One region of the Pseudoalteromonas sp. A25 genome, then DNA from elsewhere that is predicted to be linked to it. Evidence: predicted binding sites of a transcription regulator. Region 1 holds the regulator's gene; the other holds the start of a gene.

Evidence for each region. Region 1 encodes FliA, which starts transcription of late flagellar genes. Its sites were predicted from a motif close to CTAAAGNTNNNNNNNNNNNNGCCGATA; they were not measured.
Region 2: a site for FliA is predicted at 1,900-1,926, ahead of GDK41_RS04200 (DUF3530 family protein). Genes of this name have one in related genera too.

Annotation. Positions count from the first base shown of each region.
Region 1 is NZ_AP021846.1:1,279,856-1,284,287, forward strand. Features, by position in the region: gene flhF (flagellar biosynthesis protein FlhF) at 1-844, shown strand, start outside; gene GDK41_RS05745 (MinD/ParA family ATP-binding protein) at 837-1,697, shown strand; gene GDK41_RS05750 (RNA polymerase sigma factor FliA) at 1,724-2,434, shown strand; gene cheY (chemotaxis response regulator CheY) at 2,473-2,856, shown strand; gene GDK41_RS05760 (protein phosphatase CheZ) at 2,877-3,659, shown strand; gene GDK41_RS05765 (chemotaxis protein CheA) at 3,673-4,432, shown strand, end outside.
Region 2 is NZ_AP021846.1:929,095-933,526, reverse strand. Features, by position in the region: gene nhaD (sodium:proton antiporter NhaD) at 1-571, opposite strand, end outside; gene GDK41_RS04205 (DUF368 domain-containing protein) at 863-1,768, opposite strand; gene GDK41_RS04200 (DUF3530 family protein) at 1,961-2,806, shown strand; gene djlA (co-chaperone DjlA) at 2,867-3,709, opposite strand; gene murU (N-acetylmuramate alpha-1-phosphate uridylyltransferase MurU) at 3,712-4,377, opposite strand; gene GDK41_RS04185 (aminoglycoside phosphotransferase family protein) at 4,374-4,432, opposite strand, start outside.

The DNA.
Region 1 (4,432 bases):
ACGCCGCGATCCAACACGAGCGTGTTTAATTGACCGATTACAAGGCATGGGTATTGACCCAGAAGTTGCGCAGCAAATGGCTTGTTTTATTCCTGATGATGTATCTAGAAAAGAAGCATGGAATGCGCTATTGAACATGGTTATTAATCAAATGCACACTACTAATAACGATATCCTTCGTCAGGGTGGTGTATACGCGTTCGTTGGCCCAACGGGTGTTGGAAAAACGACGACCGTTGCCAAGCTTGCAGCATTAGGTGCTCAAAAATTTGGCGCTGATAAAGTGGCCTTGATCACAACGGATACCTACCGTATTGGCGCATATGAACAGCTATCTACTTATGGTCGGATCATAGGGTGCCCTGTTAAACAGGTTAAAGATGCGAACGAACTTGCAGAAGTTTTGTATCACTTACGTAATAAACGACTAATATTAATAGATACAGCTGGTATGAGCCAAAGAGATTTGCGTTTAACTGAGCAATTAAATACTTTGATGAGAAGTACTCGGGTTGATATTCGCAGTTACCTTGTATTAAGTGCAACATCGCAAATGCATGTGTTGCAAGAAACTGTACGCCACTTCCAAAAGGTAAATTTAAGTGGATGTATCTTTACTAAACTTGATGAATGTCTAAGTTTAGGTGAGATTATTAGCATAGCGATTCAAAATCGCTTGCCAATAGGGTATCTTACCAATGGTCAGCGAGTTCCTGAGGATATTCGCGTTGCAAATGCTCAAAAGTTAGTCAAAAAAGCTGAGCAATTGTATTTAAAAAGAATAAAAGCACAACATTCGAGACCTGTAGCAGTAGCGTCTCAGACAGTAGGAATGTATGATTAATACAGTATTAGATCAAGCAAGTGGCCTGCGTAAAATGAGTCAAAATAGTAATCACGGTGTTAAAGTTATCGCGGTAACAGGTGGAAAAGGTGGAGTTGGCAAAACCAATGTGTCTTTGAACACCGCAATAGCACTTGGCCAGCAGGGAAACCGCGTGTTGGTACTCGATGCCGATTTGGGTTTGGCTAATTGTGATGTTATGTTGGGCCTTAGGGTTGAGAAAAACCTTTCACATGTGCTTTCAGGTGAGTGTGAATTAGATGAAATTTTAGTGGAAGGCCCAGCTGGAATCAAAATTGTTCCAGCTACGTCTGGTTCGCAAAGCATGGTTGAGCTAACACCAGCTGAGCACGCAGGATTGATTAGAGCGTTCAGTGAACTCAATACCGAATTTGACATACTGATTGTAGACACCGCTGCGGGCATCTCAGATATGGTACTTAGTTTTTCTCGTGCCGCCCAAGATGTGGTTGTTGTGGTTTGTGATGAGCCAACCTCCATTACTGATGCCTATGCATTAATCAAAGTGCTTAGTAGAGAGCACGGGGTTTATAAATTTAAAATTGTTGCCAATATGGTGCGCAGTTTACGCGAAGGACAAGAATTGTTTGCTAAGCTCTCAAAGGTGACGGATAGGTTTTTAGATGTAGCGCTTGAGCTTGTCGCAACAATACCGTTTGATGAAAACATGCGAAAGTCTTCAAGACGTCAGAAAACAATTGTTGAGTTATTTCCTAACTCACCAGCAGCGGTGGCTTTTAGAGGCCTTGCAAGCAAAGCCGTAAAATGGCCTATCCCACATCAACCCTCGGGTCATTTAGAGTTTTTTATTGAACAACTTGTCAATGGTTAATTATGGCATCATCGGTGAGTAAAGCCATGGGGTATCAGACATCTGATAATATACACAAAGTGGTGGAACGTCATGCATCACTTGTCAAAAAAGTGGCGTGTCATTTATTGGCGCGTTTACCTGCCAATATTCAACTAGATGATTTGGTACAGTCTGGCATGATCGGGCTAATCGAAGCGACAAAGAATTTTGATGCCTCGAAAGGTGCTAGTTTTGAAACATTTGCGGGTATCCGGATACGCGGTGCAATGTTGGATGAAATTCGCAGAGGAGACTGGGCTCCCCGCTCAGTGCACCGCAAAAGCAGAATGGTTGCCGAAGCCATTGCAGAGCTTGAGTCTATCCTTAATAGAGAACCAAAAGACACTGAAATTGCTGAAAAACTTGATATTACGCTAGATGAGTACCATCATATTCTTAGTGATGTTAATTGCAGTAAAGTCATAGGTATAGAAGATTTAGGTGTAGATGAAGATGTCATTTCGCCTGCAGACAATGATTTATCGCTAGACAAACCATTTAATAACGTTAAAAATGAACGCTTTAACGAATCGTTAGTGGCAGCGATAAAATCTTTGCCAGAAAGAGACGCCCTAGTGTTGTCGCTTTATTACAACGATGAAATGAATTTAAAAGAAATCGGGCAAATACTAGATGTAAGTGAATCTCGTGTTAGCCAAATTCATGGGCAGGCAATGATAAGGCTAAGAGCTAAAATCAATGACTGGGTCAATTAGAGTAAAAATAATAGGTTCAAACCTCACTGGAGGATGTTTTGGATAAAAACATGAAAATTCTCGTGGTTGATGATTTTTCTACAATGAGGAGAATAATCAAAAACCTGCTTAGAGATTTAGGCTTTACCAATGTACAAGAAGCTGACGATGGTAGTACTGCGCTTCCAATGCTACAAAATCAAGAGTTTGATTTTGTGGTCACTGATTGGAATATGCCTGGCATGCAAGGTATAGATTTGCTCAGAGCAATTAGGGCGGATGAAAACCTTAAGCACATCCCAGTGTTAATGGTGACAGCGGAAGCCAAGAAAGAGCAAATTGTAGCAGCAGCGCAAGCTGGGGTTAACGGTTATATCGTCAAACCTTTTACTGCAGGAACACTAAAAACTAAGTTAGAAAAAGTGTTTGAACGTTTAGGCTAAGAACTAAGAAGGAGAGGCTAATGTCAACGCCTTCTGTGCCGCAGATCAGCCTTGAACAGGCGAAACAGCTTGTTGCTTATTTAGAACAAGGCGAACAAGAAAAAGCAGATCAATTAATTTTAGAAGCTGCGAACAAAGAGCAATCAGAGTTGTTTGCAGAGGTCGGTAAGTTAACACGACAGCTGCATGAATCTTTGAAAAACTTTGAACTCGATACGCGTCTTGCTGATTTGACGACTGAAGCCCTTCCTGATGCAAAGCAACGTTTAAATTATGTCATGGAAATGACAGAAAACGCTGCAAATAAAACGATGGATGCCGTAGAGGCAAGCTTGCCTTTGGCCCAACAGTTAGCGGATGACCTGTCAAGCATAAAACCAACTTGGGATCGTCTCATGAGACGTGATATCCAACTAGGTGAATTTAAATCTCTATGTCATGATTTAGATAAGTTTATGCAAGGGTCTCAAACGCGAACAGATGAGTTACAAAGCTTGATGACGAACGTGTTGATGGCGCAAGACTATCAAGACTTAACAGGGCAAGTGATCCGTCGAGTGATCGAGCTGGTTAGAGAAGTTGAAGATAGCCTTATCAATTTGTTGACCGTATTTGGCACGTCAGACGAACTACCCAGCAAAAACAAACAAGTTCAAAGCAATGTTAGTTCGCAAAATGATGTTGATGTTGACGTTAATGAAATCTCGGGGCCAGAAGGTCCAATTATTGATGCAGATCAGCGAGATGATGTTGTGTCTGGTCAAGATGAAGTTGATGATTTGCTATCAAGTTTAGGCTTCTAATAGGAGAGTATGCATGAGCTTTGAAGTCGATGAAGATATCCTACAAGACTTTCTCGTAGAAGCCGGGGAAATTCTAGAGCTGCTGTCGGAGCAGCTTGTTGAGTTGGAAAATAACCCTGAAGATAAAGACCTACTGAATGCAATTTTTAGAGGTTTCCATACTGTAAAGGGTGGTGCTGGCTTTTTAAGTATGACTGAGTTGGTCGATGCCTGTCATGGTGCCGAAAACGTTTTTGATGTATTACGCCAAGGACAGCGAAAAGTCACTTCAGAGCTGATGGATGTTATTCTCCAATCGCTTGATACTATCAATGAAATGTTCGGCCATATTCAAAACCGTGAACAACCGGAGCCAGCAGATCCTGCTCTTCTTGAAACATTACACCAGCTTAGTAAACCTCAGTCAGAGGATGAAGTCATAGACTTACCGGATGTAGCTGAACCAGAGGTACCGGTATCAGAAAGCCCTAGCCAGTCAGAAATGATTGATGCAGATGATGTTTTGTTTGATATTGATTCAGCGGGTGATGGTACTGAGCAAGATGGTGGTATTGATGAAATAACTGAAGATGAATTTGAAAGCTTGTTAGATGAGCTACATGGAACTGGAAACGGCCCAGCTAAGGCGGCAAAGGAACCACAAGCTAGCGATTCGCAAAGTGATGGTGATATCACAGATGATGAATTTGACAGCTTGCTTGATGAACTTCATGGTGTAGGCAGTTTTGGTACCATTAAGAAAGATGACTCACCAGCACCTGCCCAGGCATCGA
Region 2 (4,432 bases), 350 kb from region 1:
TTGCTGCAATCACAATATTGACACAACTGATGTTGATAAAACGCTTATCCCCTTCAGCCACTTTCATCACAACAGCACACATCAATAGTGCTGTCGTTAAATTATCTGCAATTGGAGAAATAAAAAATGCTAAAAACCCACTGATCCAAAAAAGGCTCTGATAGCTGAAACCTTTGTGGATCATCCACGCTCTCAATCTATCAAAGACTTTGCGCTCTTCAAGTGCATTAATGTAAGTCATTGCCACTAATAAAAAGAGCATCAGCTCTGAAAATTCGAGCAGATTGTGCCGAAATGCGTCTTCTGTGACATGAGGGATATCATGGGTAACATAATAGGCACTGATCAGCATCCATATTAACCCCGCAGCCACTAGGACAGGTTTGGACTTACGCAGGTGCAACTTTTCTTCTAGCATCACCAAAGCATACGCAACAACAAAAATGGCTATGCAAACAACCCCCAGTATGGAAGCCGTTAAATCTATTGGCGTACTTTTAGCCCATGCAGGTCCAGAAATCCCAGCTAAGACCAAAGTGCTCAAGACAAGCTTGCCGTTAAGTACGCCCATTTTTTTACCTTTCATTTGTGTGTAAACGCTTAAGTAGCTTAAAAATACTTTGCAGCAACAACCCTCGTATGACTCACTGCTAGCAATACCGGAGAGTAGAGCGCAAAATCAGTCGATAGATTTATATGTCGAGTTGGTTTGAAAAGAAATAATGCTTTGGTATTAGAGGTGGTGGCTGTCGCGATAAACCGGCGCTAAAAAACAGCTATATGAAATAATTTCAATGATTGACATCTTGTGCAACCAAGCCAATTTGCATGGCTGCACAGTTGGTAATGTTGCTGGCGATATTTATTTTTCTTCAGTGAGCTTTTCGACCGCTAGAATGAGGAGCAAACCAGCCACAGCTAAAGCTATACATAGGCCTGTTTGAGGCGATAACCCCGTAACACTGGCGAATTCCATCGGGCTCACGTTTTGCTGTAAAAGCGGCTTTTCAATGCCCTTGGAATTGGTATAGGTTGAGACCACCGTTTTCCATGGCCAAAGTAAATTCAAAGATCCAATCAAAAAACCAGCCAGAAGCGAAAATGTTAATTGTTCATAGTTATCCAGCAACCAAGATAAAAAACGAGAAAATATCATTAACCCAAACACACAACCAATCAAAAACAAACCTATCAGAGAGACCTCCTTTGCTGTTATCGCGCCCAGAACATGCCCATACATGCCCATCAACAATAGAATAAAGCTGCCTGAAATGCCCGGTAAGATCATCGCACATACTGCGATGGCGCCCGCAACAAAAAACATCCACCAATGAGGCACAGCTTCAGATGGTGCAATCGTTGTGATAACAAATGCGATAAGCGCCCCGATCATACAACTGAGCACTGTCTGCCATTGCCATTGACTGACTTGCTTAGCAACATGAATAAATGACGCAACAATCAAACCGAAGAAAAAAGACCACACCAAAATTTGATGATGTGCCAATAAGTAAGTAATTACTTTTGCCAATGAGGCCGCACTCGTAACTAAACCTGCAAATACGGATAATAAAAAAGCCCCATCGACATGACGCCAGAACGCTTTAACGCCACTCTTTTTTAATACAGCTAAAGCATTTAAATCGAAGCTTTTTAAGGCATGTAAAAAACGTCCATAAATCCCTGTTATAAAGGCTATAGTTCCCCCTGAAACGCCAGGCACAACGTCGGCTGCGCCCATCCCTGCTCCTTTTAAAAAGAACCACATGTAGTCTCGTTTTGAATCACACTGGTGTGTCACTATTTTTACTCCACATATAATTTGTCGCTAGTCTATCGCAAATATATTAAACCAAACAGCACCACACGCACCTTCAAGTAAACTCAAGCAAGTTTTTATTAAAAAAAAGACGTGTGGTGCCGATATACAGATATTGTATTGTTTGAAGATTTTATCGCTATGCGTTTTTCGACTTGTGCTCTGTTCTTTGTTGCCATACTCATTAGCCAAAATAATTCGGCTAATGCTGCGCAATTCATTATGCCTGAGCCGCGCACAAAGATAGAACAGCAGGATTTAGTCAAATACTTTTCCGATAAGCTTATCGAGCTCGAAACGGAAAGTGGAAAAGTTGCCACACTCTTTTCCCCTTATATGAGCGCAAGTAAAAGAGGTATTGTTATCCTTCTTCCCGGTGCAGGCCATGGCCCACTATCCGTGCATGGTCTGAGTTATTTATCTGAGGCACTCACCGATGATGGTTTTGATACTTACGCACTCCAAACTCCCGAATTAAATTGGCAAGCTGATTTATTGAACATTGAACAGCCCAGCGTGGAGCAAGAATACGCGTATGAAGGACCTTGGTCAGAGGCTATGTTAGATGATTATAAAGAGCAATTATTATCAAGCTTTGACGCGGTATATCAGCAACTACGCGTTACAAGTGAGGATCAAATTGTTGTTGTAGCACAGGGCGTAAGTGCAGGTGTATTTTCTGAGTATTTGGCTTCTTTACCCAATATCAATATTGATGCCTTTATCGCGATTAGCGCTCAGTTGCCAAATATAAATCGAAATAAAAACTTACCAGCAGCTCTCTCACTGGTAAGCCCTCCGCTGCTTGACATTATCTATTCACAAGACAACCAAACACTTCACGAAAACGCCAAACAGCGAAAGCGCTGGGTACAACGAAATAACAAATATGACTATCGTCAAAGAGAGTTGTTTGGCTTAAGTACTGAGCACAGACAGCACCAACGACTACGAAAAGAGCTAGATGGTTTTTTAAGGCAACTCTAAATACACTGCTAATAAATTCAAACTGTTATAGCAGATATAGACATAACACAGAGCAAAATATTAGCTGGCTCTTTTCAAAAACTCATAAGCAGATTGAATATCCTGGCTTTTACGCTTAGCCACTTCCATCATATGTTCAGGTAACCCCTGTGAGACAAGTTTATCTGGGTGGTGCTGAGCCATTAACTTTCGATAAGCGCGCTTTACATCTTTATCACTAGCATCGCTAGATAAACCTAACACAGCGAGCGCTTGCGATTTTGAGAACGCAGGCTCTGGCTGTGCAAACTCTTTTTGTCGATAGTTTTGCTGGCCCTGTTCAAAACGCTGTTGCTGCTGACGGAAGCTAAATTCAGCTTGATAACGCTTTAAAATAAAACGAAAGTGAGTCGCCGAGATGCCTAAATACTGACTCACTTTTTGCAGTAACTGTTTCTCCTGGACCGCCAAGTGCCCATCAGAAAATGCCATCTGAATTTGAATTTCTAAAAATAGCTGTAGTAAGTCGTATCGCCTTGCAAACACTTCTTTAAAGTCTGTTATTGCTTCTTTAAGCTGAAACTCAGGATTTTTTCCAGAACGAAAGGCATTCTGAGCTTCTTGCCTATTCTCGCCGTGTAACCCCATCTCATCCATAAATGCAGTGGCGGCTTGAATATGTATTTCGCTTACCCGACCATTAGATTTTGCGATGTGCCCCATTACGGCAAAGCAACTTGAAAAAAATAGCGCTTGGCGCTGATGCAAATCATCTCCGCTAAAAAAGCCTTGGAAACCACCCACTCTATCAAAGTTTTGTTTTAGGCTCTTATCGAACATATGACCAAGCCAGAACCCTAGGATTGCGCCAATCCAACGCCCAAACATAAACCCAAAGCACGTTCCTAGCAGCTTTCCCCACATATTTATTGCTCCTGAATACGATTTATTTCCATCAGGCGCTCGGGCGTGCCTATATCACTCCACACTCCCAAGTAAAGTTCAGTAGAGACGACTCCCTGCTGTAAACCTGCTTTGAGCATAGGTCCTAATGGAATGAACCCTGCTTCATAAGGTTCAAAGAAATGTTTATGATACAATCCAATGCCTGCAAAAGTATAACGTTGCTCGTTAATAGTTTGATGTGCCAGGCAAAAATCTCCATCTGGGTTATGAGATGGATTTTCCACTAGAACAATATGCGCTTCGCCAGAGTTAAGCACTAATTGGGTTAACGCACTGGCATCATAATCAGTAAAAATATCGCCATTTATAACAATGAACACGTCATCACTGTTGCACAAATGATCTATTGCGTGAATGATACCACCTGCGGTTTCTAAACCACCCGCAGGCTCACGGCTGTAGTATATATTAACGCCATATTGCGCACCGTTACCAAAATACTCTGCTATTTTATCCCCTTGCCAGGCAAGGTTAATAACAATGTCCTTTATCCCTGCATTTTTTAGTCTAAGAATGTGATATTCAAGAAGAGGGCGCTGTGCAACTTTAAGCATCGGTTTGGGTAAATTAGCGGTCAGTGGCATCATTCGCTTTCCTCTGCCAGCCGCAAGGATCATAGCTTTCATAATGTACTGCAACTCAACTTAGCTTCTACTTTTGGCATTATGTCATGCCTTAACC